Regions from separate parts of the Streptomyces clavuligerus genome, predicted to be linked through region 3. Evidence: riboswitches for the same ligand, from Rfam matches in the RefSeq annotation. Region 3 holds a riboswitch; each other region holds the start of a gene.

Region 1 (3,265 bases), on a different replicon from region 3:
GCCCCAGACCGGGCACGGACCCGGCGCGGGACTCGATCCCGTCCTCGATGTGCTCGCCCAGGAGCTGGAACCCGCCGCAGATGCCGAGCACGGGACGGCCCGCGGCGGCCCGGCGGGCCAGCTCCCGGGCGAGTCCGCGCTCCCGCAGCCACCGCAGGGCGCCGACGGTGCCCCGGGTGCCGGGGACGACGACCAGATCGGCGTCGGCCAGCTCCTCCGGGCGGTCGACGAAGCGGACGACGACGCCCGGCTCGGCGGCCAGCGCGTCGACGTCGGTGAAGTTCGACATCAGCGGCACCGCGCAGACCGCGACCCGGAGCACGTCCTCGCCCGCCGGCGGGGTCGGCCGGGACTCGCGGACCGCGCCCCGCAGCGAGACCCGGAGCCCGTCCTCCTCGTCGATGCCGAGGCCGTGCGCGTACGGCAGCACCCCGTACGTCGGCCGCCCGGTCAGCCCCCGGAGCATGTCGAGCCCCGGTTCGAGGAGGGACACGTCGCCGCGGAACTTGTTGACGAGATAGCCGGAGACCAGCCGCTGGTCCTCGGCCGTGAGCAGGGCCGTGGTGCCGAAGAACGAGGCGAAGACGCCGCCCCGGTCGATGTCGCCGACGACGAGCACCGGCAGTTGCGCGGCCCGGGCGACGCCCATGTTCACGATGTCCGTACGCCGCAGATTGATCTCGGCGGGGCTGCCCGCGCCCTCGCAGATCACCGCGTCATGGGTGGCGCGCAACTCCTCCAGGCACTCCATGACGGTGCCGAACAGGGCCTCCCGGCCGCCCCCGCGCAGCGGTCCGGGGGAGTCCCCGGGGGCCTGGGGGGAGCCGAAGTAGCCCCGGGCGCCCATCTCGCCCACCGGGCGGCCCAGCAGCACGACCTGGCTGGTGCGGTCCCCGCCGGGCTTGAGCAGGACCGGGTTCATCAGCGCGGTCGGCTCCACCCGGGCGGCCCGCGCCTGCATCGCCTGCGCCCGGCCGATCTCCGCGCCGTCCCGGGTCACATAGGAGTTGAGCGACATGTTCTGCCCCTTGAAGGGGGCCACCTTCAGCCCCTGGCGCACCAGCCAGCGGCAGATCCCCGCGGTGACGACGCTCTTGCCCGCGTCGGACGTGGTGCCCGCGACGAGCAGTCCGCCTCCGGTCATCGTGTCCCTCCCCGTCCCCCGCGCGCTGTCCGCAGCATGTGTCCGGCGGCGAGCCGCCCCACCGCGCTGACCCCCAGCGCCAGCAGCCCCACCCGCCGGGAGAGCCGGGCCGCGCGCTCGATGTCCGCGATCTCCACCGGGCGGCCCGCGCCGCCGTTGAGCACCGGGCGGTGCTCCACCCGCCCGCCGTACGCGAGGGTCCCGCCGAGCCGTACGCCGAGGGCGCCCGCGAAGGCCGCCTCGACCGGTCCGGCGTTGGGGCTGGGGTGCCGGTGGGCGTCGGCCCGCCAGGCCCGTACGGCGCCCTTCGGGTCGTCGCCCGCGAGCACCGCGAGGGCGGCCGTCAGCCGGGCCCCCGGCCAGCCCGCGAGATCGTCCAGCCGGGCCGAGGCCCAGCCGAAGCGCTGGTAGCGGGGGGAGCGGTGGCCGACCATCGCGTCCAGGGTGTTGACCGCGCGGAACGCGGCGAGTCCGGGCACACCCCCGAGCGCGCCCCACACCAGCGCGCCGACGACGGCGTCGGAGGTGTTCTCGGCCACGGACTCCACCACGGCGCGGGCCATCCCCCGCTCGTCCAGGGCCTGCGGATCACGGCCGCACAGATGCGGCAGCCGCGCCCGGGCGCGTTCGGTGTCCCCTTCGGCCAGCGCGGCACCGATGGTCCCGGCCTCCCGGCCCAGGGTGGTGCCGCCGACGACGGACCAGGTCACGGCGGCGGTCAGCGCCAGCGAGAGCGCCGGGCTGCGGCGCGCGCCCCGGGCCAGCAGCGCGGCGCCCGCGGCGGTGCCCCCGGCGCAGACGGCGGTGTGCAGGGCGCCCCAGCCGCGGTGGTCGCGCCAGAGCACCCGCTCGACGGCCCCGGCGGCCCGCCCGAAGGCGGCGACGGGGTGGCCCCGGCGGGGGTCGCCCAGCAGCAGATCGGCGGCGATGCCCGCGGCGGCGCCGCAGACGAAGATCCGTTCGGCCCGCACCGGCTCAGCCACCGGTTCCGGGGGCGCACGAGAGGGCCGCCGGGGCGACGGGGGTGGGGTCGGGGCCGGGCATGGCGATATGTCCTCACTCAGGGTGTCCGCGCCCTGGTTCGACGTGATCGGCGGCGAGAGTTCCTGGCTTCCGGGGGTTCCCGGTGACAGTGGCGGGACCGCGCCGGATTCGCACCGGCTTCCTCTGCTGCCGCCCATTGGCCCCGGCAGTCCACCACGCTGTGAGAACAGCCGTCAACCTGCCGTTGACCTGCGACGGCGGGGTGCGCGGGCACACGGAAGGGCCGGGCGTCCCTGGGGGATGCCCGGCCCTTTTCGTTCGGCTGTCGCGCCGCTCGTCAGGTGACGATCAGGTAGATCCCGAAGCTGACCGCGACGGCGCAGAGCGCGAAGCAGAGGTAGGCGCTGGTGCGGGCGAGGACGGCCGAGCCGCCCTGCGCGGAGGCGATCTCCTGCTTGCTGAGGCCGACGAGACCGAGGACGAAGAGGCCCGCGATGGTCACGGTGGCCAGGAGGCTCACGCCGAAGACGGAGCCGAGGGCTACCCAGTCGATGTTCATGCTGATCTTGTCCTTACACCGCGGCCGGGCTGGCCGGGCCGGAGTCGGGGGCGGTGGCCGGGGTGGCCGGGGTCTTCTGGAACCCGTCCTGACCGGTGACGACACCGGCGGGCGGCGGGGTGACGGCGGCCATGGCGGTGGTGACCACACCGGGAGCGTCCGTCTCCTCGGCGGTCTCGGCCTCGTTCACGTTGGTGTGGTCGACGACCTGGCGGCGGGAGTAGACCCAGATCGCGACGGAGGAGCCGATCAGGAAGGCGAGGACGACACCGACGCCCCAGGGGCCCTGCTTGGTGACCAGCTCGGAGAGGGCGGCGACCAGACCGGCGGCCGGCAGGGTCAGACCCCAGGCGACGAACATCCGGGTGGCGGTGGACCAGCGGACCACACCGCCCTTGCGGCCGAGGCCCGAGCCCATGACGGCGCCGGAGCAGGAGTGGGTGGTGGAGAGCGAGAAGCCCAGGTTCGAGGAGGCCAGGATGACGCTCGCGGCGCTGGTCTGGGCGGCGAAGCCCTGCTGCGGCTGGAGGTCGGTCAGGCCCTTGCCCATGGTGCGGATGATGCGCCAGCCACCGAGG
Region 2 (3,265 bases), on a different replicon from region 3:
CCGCGCTCGCCTTCACGATCATTCTCTACGGCGCCAACCTGATCTCCGTGAAGCTCTTCGGCGAGCTGGAGTTCTGGTTCTCGATGGTCAAGGTCACCGCGATCATCGGCATGATCCTCATCTGTGCGGGCATTCTGACGATCGGCTTCTCCGACGCCGGGGACACCGCGTCCGTCACCCTTCTCTGGGACGACGGCGGATTCTTCCCCAAGGGCATCGGCGGCACCCTGATGACCCTCCAGATCGTGATGTTCGCCTTCCTCGCCGTCGAGCTGGTCGGCGTCACCGCCGGTGAGTCCAAGGACCCCGAGAAGAACCTGCCGAAGGCGATCAACACCGTCCCGGTCCGTATCGCGATCTTCTACATCGGCGCCCTGATCATGATCCTGTCGGTGGTCTCCTGGACCAAGTTCCAGCCCGGGGTCTCGCCGTTCGTCGCCGCCTTCGACGAGATGGGGCTCCAGGTCGGCGCCGCCATCGTCAACTTCGTCGTGCTGACCGCCGCGCTCTCCTCCTGCAACTCCGGCATGTACTCCACCGGCCGGATGCTGCGCGACCTCGCGCTCAACGGACAGGGCCCGGGGATCTTCACCCGGCTCACCAGGAACGGCACCCCGCTGCTGGGCACCACGTTCTCCGCCGGTCTGATGCTGATCGGTGTCTGGATCAACTACCAGTGGCCCGGCGAGGCGTTCAACAAGATCGTCTCCTTCGCCACCATCTCCGGCATGTGGGCCTGGATCATGATCCTGGTCTGCCAGATCCGCTACCGCGCCAAGGCCGACCGCGGTGAGCTGCCGCACTCCACGTTCAAGGCGCCCGGCGCCCCCTGGACGAGCTGGTTCGCGCTCGCCTTCATCGGCATGGTGATCGTGCTCATGGGCATCGACAAGGACGCCCGGATCTCGCTCTATGTGGCCCCGGTCTGGGCCCTGCTGCTCGGCGTCGCCTATCTGGTGCTCAAGCGGCGCAACCCCCAGGGGGACGCCTTCAGCAAGAAGGACTGACCCCGGGGCCGCCCCGAGGGGCGGGCACCGGACACACCAGGGCGGGGCCGTACGGTACGACACCGTACGGCCCCGCCCTTGTCTTCTGTCTCTCCCGTTTCCCCCGTTCCCGCGGAGGCTCGGAGCACCTGCTCCCGGTTCTCTCGGACGGAACGTTTCCGCAGCTCGTCTGCTTATGCTGATCCGCATGCTGACGCTGACGAAGGCCCTCTTCGACCAGATCGTGGCGCACTCCCGCGCCGACCACCCCGACGAGGCGTGCGGCGTCGTCGCGGGCCCCGCGGGCACCGGACGCCCCGAGCGTTTCATCCCCATGCTGAACGCGGCCCGCTCGCCCACGTTCTACGAATTCGACTCGGCCGACCTCCTCACGCTCTACCGCGAGATGGACGACCGGGACGAAGAGCCCGTGATCATCTACCACTCCCACACGGCCACCGAGGCATACCCCTCCCGTACCGACCTCTCGTACGCCAATGAGCCGGGCGCCCACTACGTCCTCGTCTCCACGGCGGACACCGACGGCGCCGGGCCCTTCCAGTTCCGTTCCTTCCGGATCGTGGACGGCACCGTCACCGAGGAGGACGTCAAGGTCGTGGACGCCTACTGACCACGTACGATCACCGCACCGCACTACTGCACAGCAGGGCGGCGGGACCCAGGAAGCCGGTGTGACTCCGGCACGGTCCCGCCACTGTGACCCGGGCCCCGGCCCGGCAGTCAGGAACTGACCCGCCGCCCTTCTCCCATCACAGGGGACGTGGAAATCCCCAAGGAGGCCGTACCCCGCCATGTCCAGGCGCCGTTCCGCTGCCACCGCAGCCGCCCTGACCACCGCCCTGCTGCTCACGCTCACCGCCTGCGGCTCCGACAGCTCCGACAGCGGCGGGAAGGGAGGGACCGAGGCCGCCCGCCCCGGCGGTCCCTTCCCGTACACCGTCGACAACTGCGGGGTGAAGACCACCTACAAGGCCGCCCCGCAGCGGGTCGTCACCATGAACCAGCACGTCACCGAGATCATGCTGGAACTGGGGCTGGAGAAGTCCGTCGTCGGCACCGCCTACCTCGACGACGCGGTCCTGCCCCGCTACCGCCAGGCGTACGAGGCCATCCCCGTCATCGCCAAGGAGTACCCCTCCCGCGAGAAACTGCTGGCCGCCAACCCCGACTTCGTCTACGGCGGATACGCCACCGCCTTCGACGCCAAGGACGGCCGCACCCGCGACGCCCTGAAGGACTCCGGCATCGACAGCAGGCTCAATGTGGAGTACTGCACCGAGAAGCGCACCACCATGGACGATCTCTACCAGGAGATCGAGGAGGTCGGGGGCACCTTCGGCGTCCCCGAGCGCGCCGAGCGGTGGATCACGAAGGCCCGGGCCACGGTCGCCGGGACCGAGCAGCGGCGCGACGGGAAGCCGCCCGTCCCCGTCTTCGTCTACGACGCCGGGGACAAGACCGCCACCACCGTGGGCGGCAAGGGCATCGGCCATGAGCTGATCACCCGCGCGGGCGGACGCAACCTCTTCGCCGACATCGACAAGTCGTTCGGCGAGGCCACCTGGGAGGAGGTCGTGGCCCGCAAGCCGGAGGTCGTCCTCATCCTCGACTACGGCTCCGTCAGCGTCGCCCAGAAGAAGGAGCGGCTGCTCAGGGACCCGGCCCTGCGCGACGTTCCCGCGATCAAGAACAAGCGCTTCGCGGTGCTGCCGCTGTCGGACGCGGTCCTCGGGGTACGGGCGCCCGACGCCATCGCCAAGCTGTCCGCCCAGTTCGACCGGTGAGCCGACCGGTGAAGGCGGTGGGGACGGCGGGACCGGCGGGCACCGAGCAGCCGGGGAAGACGGGGAAGCGGTTGTTCCGGACGGTGCCCGCCGGGTCGCCGAAGGCCCCGGGCGCCCCGGCCGCGTCCTGGCTCCGCCGCGCCGCCGTCCTCACCGGGCTGACGCTCGCCCTCGTCGCCGCCGCCGTGGCCGGGCTCGCGCTCGGCTCGGTCCGCATCCCGCCCGGCGAGGTCGTCCGGGCCCTGCTGCCCGGCGCCGCGCCCAGCCCCTTCCGCACCATCGTGGTCGAGGTACGGCTGCCCCGGGTCCTGCTCGGGGCGGTCGTCGGGGCCGGACTCGCCGTCGTCGGCTGCGTCCTCCAGGCCCTGGTGCGCAACCGGCTCGCCGACCCCTTCCTGCTGGGGATCTCCTCCGGGGCGTCCACCGGCGCCGTCCTCGTCCTCACCCTCGGCATCGGCGTCACCACCGCCGTCG
Region 3 (3,265 bases):
GGGTGCCGTCGCGCTGAACGGGCTGATGGAGGACGCGGCCACCGCCGAGATCGCCCGGGTCCAGATCTGGCAGTGGCTGCGCCACGGCATGACCGACCGGGGGACGGTACGGGACCTGGTGGACGAGGAACTGTCGGCGCTCGGCGCCGCCTACCCGTGGGCGCCGCTGGACGAGGTGCGCGCCACGTTCGAACGTACCGCCCTCGCAGGCGAGTTGATTCCTTTCTTCACCCCGGACGCCTACAGCCGTCACCTTGTCCGCCGAGAGGGGCAGACTTCATGAGCACGGACATCCGACGCGTCGGCGTGGTCGGCGGCGGACAGATGGGCGCGGGCATCGCCGAGGTCTGCGCGCGGGCCGGACTCGACACCGTGGTCTGCGAGGCGGACGACATGGCCGCGCGGGCGGCGCGGAAGCGGGTGGCCGCCTCACTGGACCGGGCCGTGCGACGCGGCAAGCTGAACCAGGAGGTGGCCGAGGACGCCCTCGGCCACCTGGTCTTCACCAGCGGTCTGGAGCGGCTGGCCGACCGGCAGCTCGTCATCGAGGCGATCATCGAGAACCCCGAGGCGAAGAACGAGCTGTTCGCCGCGCTCGACAAGATCGTCACAGCTCCGTCGGCCATCCTGGCCAGCAACACCTCCGCCATCCCGATCATGAGCCTTGGGATGGCGACCGGCCGTGCCGACCGGGTCGTCGGGCTCCACTTCTTCAACCCGGTACCGGTGCTGCCGCTGGTGGAGGTCGTCACCTCCCTGCACACCGCCCCGGACACCGTCGCCACGGTGGAAGCCTTCGTCACCACCACACTGGGCAAGACGGTCATCCACGCACAGGATCGGGCCGGTTTCGTCGTCAACGCGCTGCTGATCCCCTACCTCCTGGCCGCCGTCCGAATGGCTGAATCCGGCCTTGCCACCGCTTCCGACATTGACACGGGCATGGAGCTGGGCTGCGCCCACCCCATGGGACCCCTGAAACTGGCCGACCTGATCGGCCTCGACACCGTGGCCTCGATCGCCGTCTCGCTCTACGACGAGTTCAAGGAGCCGCTCTACGCCCCTCCGCCGCTGCTCCAGCGGATGGTGGCCGCGGGGCTCCTGGGGCGCAAGACGGGGCGCGGATTCCATGTGTACGACGGGGCGCGGTGAGGTGGGACGCGAGCGGACGGGGAACGTGATCAGGGCGTACCCCGTCCACCGCCCGGCGACCCCTCCCGGCGGCGTGTCTCATCTCACCGTCCGGATTCTGGACAAGTTGCGGCACACCGGCAAACCGGGAGCTTAGAGTGACCGGTGCAGCTGGTTCGCCCCGTCCGCCAGACGGGTGCGTCGTAAGAGGGAACCCGGTGGGAATCCGGGACTGCCCCGCAGCGGTGAGCGGGAACGACCGCCGTCATACGCACTGGGTCCGGGAGGGCCTGGGAAGCGACGGCCAGTAGGTGTCCGCCGGAGAACGCTCCGGCGGGTGTGCCCGTGAGTCCGAAGACCTGCCCGTTGCCCGTACACGGACCCAGTGCCGGGTACGGATATCCGGTGACCTCGTGGGCGGGTCGGCGTTCATACCAGGCGGACGACCGCGCCTTGCCGCGCGAGGTCGTACCCGTCCGGTTCGTCACCCCTTCGCGTCCTCGTCCCGTCGCCGGGTTCTCAGGGATTCATCTCGCGAAGGAGATCTCCGTGACCACGAAGTCCGCAGCCGCGGCAGCACGGTCCACCGTGTACGGCTACCCCCGTCAGGGGCAGGGCCGGGAGCTGAAGAAGGCCATCGAGGGCTACTGGAAGGGCCGTGTCACCGCCGACGCCCTCACCGCCACCGCCGCCGAACTGCGCCGGAGCAACTGGCGGGAACTGGCCGACGCCGGGATCGACGAGGTCCCCACCGGCGACTTCTCGTACTACGACCATGTCCTCGACACCACCGTCCTGGTCGGCGCGATCCCCGAGCGGCACCGGGCGGCCGTCGCCGCCGACGCGCTCGACGGCTACTTCGCCATGGCCCGCGGCACCCAGGAGGTGGCGCCGCTGGAGATGACCAAGTGGTTCGACACCAACTACCACTACCTGGTCCCCGAGCTGGGTCCGGACACCGTCTTCACCGCGAACCCGGCCAAGCAGACCGCCGAGCTGACCGAGGCCCTGGAACTGGGACACACCCCCCGCCCGGTCCTCGTCGGACCCGTCACCTATCTGCTGCTCGCCAAGCCCGCCCCCGGAGTGGCGGCGGACTTCGACCCGCTGACCCTCCTGGACCGCCTCCTCCCCGTCTACGCGGAGATCCTCGCCGCGCTCAAGGCCGCCGGAGCGGAGTGGGTGCAGCTCGACGAACCCGCCCTCGTGCAGGACCGCACCCCGGCCGAGCTGAACGCCGCCGCCCGCGCCTACCGCGAGCTGGGCGCGCTCACCGACCGTCCGAAGCTGCTGGTCGCCTCCTACTTCGACCGCCTCGGCGAGGCGCTGTCCGTGCTGGCCAAGGCCCCCGTCGACGGTCTGGCGCTGGACTTCACCGAATCGGCCGCCGCCAACCTGGACGACCTCGCCGCCGTCGGCGGACTGCCCGGCAAGCGCCTGGTCGCCGGAGTCGTCAACGGCCGCAACATCTGGGTCAACAACCTGGAGAAGTCCCTGTCCACCCTGGGCACCCTCCTCGGGCTCGCCGACCGGGTCGACGTCGCCGCCTCCTCCTCGCTGCTGCACGTCCCCCTGGACGCCGCCCTGGAACGGGACATCGACCCGCAGATCCTGCGCTGGCTCGCCTTCGCCCGCCAGAAGACCACCGAGATCGTCACCCTCGCCAAGGGACTGGCCCAGGGCACCGCCGCCATCGAGGGCGAACTCTCCGCCAACCGCGCCGCCCTCGCCTCCCGCGCCACCTCCCCCATCACCCGCGACCCCGCCGTCCGCGCCCGCTCCGAAGCGGTCACCGACGCCGACGCCCGCCGCTCCCAGCCCTACGGGCAGCGCACCGTCGCCCAGCGCGAACGCCTGGGTCTGCCCTTCCTGCCGACGACCACCATCGGCTCCTTCCCGCAGACCGACGAACTGCGCGTCGCCCGCGCCGACCTGCGGGCCGGACGGATCGACACCGCCGGGTACGAGGACCGCATCCGCGCCGAGATCGCCGAGGTCATCTCGTTCCAGGAGAAGACCGGCGTCGACGTCCTCGTCCACGGCGAGCCCGAGCGCAACGACATGGTGCAGTACTTCGCCGAACAGCTCACCGGCTACCTCGCCCTGCGGCACGGCTGGGTCCAGTCCTACGGCA

The links. Region 3 has a riboswitch for cobalamin ahead of metE (5-methyltetrahydropteroyltriglutamate--homocysteine S-methyltransferase). Riboswitches for the same ligand answer to the same signal wherever they lie in the genome.
Region 1: it holds a riboswitch for cobalamin, as region 3 does, so the genes downstream of both, CRV15_RS22940 (cobalamin biosynthesis protein) here and metE (5-methyltetrahydropteroyltriglutamate--homocysteine S-methyltransferase) in region 3, are expected to answer to the same signal.
Region 2: it holds a riboswitch for cobalamin, as region 3 does, so the genes downstream of both, CRV15_RS18325 (ABC transporter substrate-binding protein) here and metE (5-methyltetrahydropteroyltriglutamate--homocysteine S-methyltransferase) in region 3, are expected to answer to the same signal.

The regions. Positions count from the first base shown of each region.
Region 1 covers NZ_CP027858.1:5,444,018-5,447,282, forward strand. The annotation lists gene CRV15_RS22935 (cobyric acid synthase) at 1-1,144, opposite strand, end outside; gene CRV15_RS22940 (cobalamin biosynthesis protein) at 1,141-2,115, opposite strand; cobalamin riboswitch at 2,223-2,358, opposite strand; gene CRV15_RS22945 (hypothetical protein) at 2,466-2,687, opposite strand; gene CRV15_RS22950 (inorganic phosphate transporter) at 2,701-3,265, opposite strand, start outside.
Region 2 covers NZ_CP027858.1:4,351,447-4,354,711, forward strand. The annotation lists gene CRV15_RS18315 (amino acid permease) at 1-1,007, shown strand, start outside; gene CRV15_RS18320 (M67 family metallopeptidase) at 1,195-1,617, shown strand; adenosylcobalamin (AdoCbl) riboswitch at 1,640-1,775, shown strand; gene CRV15_RS18325 (ABC transporter substrate-binding protein) at 1,799-2,791, shown strand; gene CRV15_RS18330 (FecCD family ABC transporter permease) at 2,875-3,265, shown strand, end outside.
Region 3 covers NZ_CP027859.1:989,883-993,147, forward strand. The annotation lists gene aceB (malate synthase A) at 1-283, shown strand, start outside; gene CRV15_RS32580 (3-hydroxybutyryl-CoA dehydrogenase) at 280-1,152, shown strand; cobalamin riboswitch at 1,287-1,512, shown strand; gene metE (5-methyltetrahydropteroyltriglutamate--homocysteine S-methyltransferase) at 1,681-3,265, shown strand, end outside.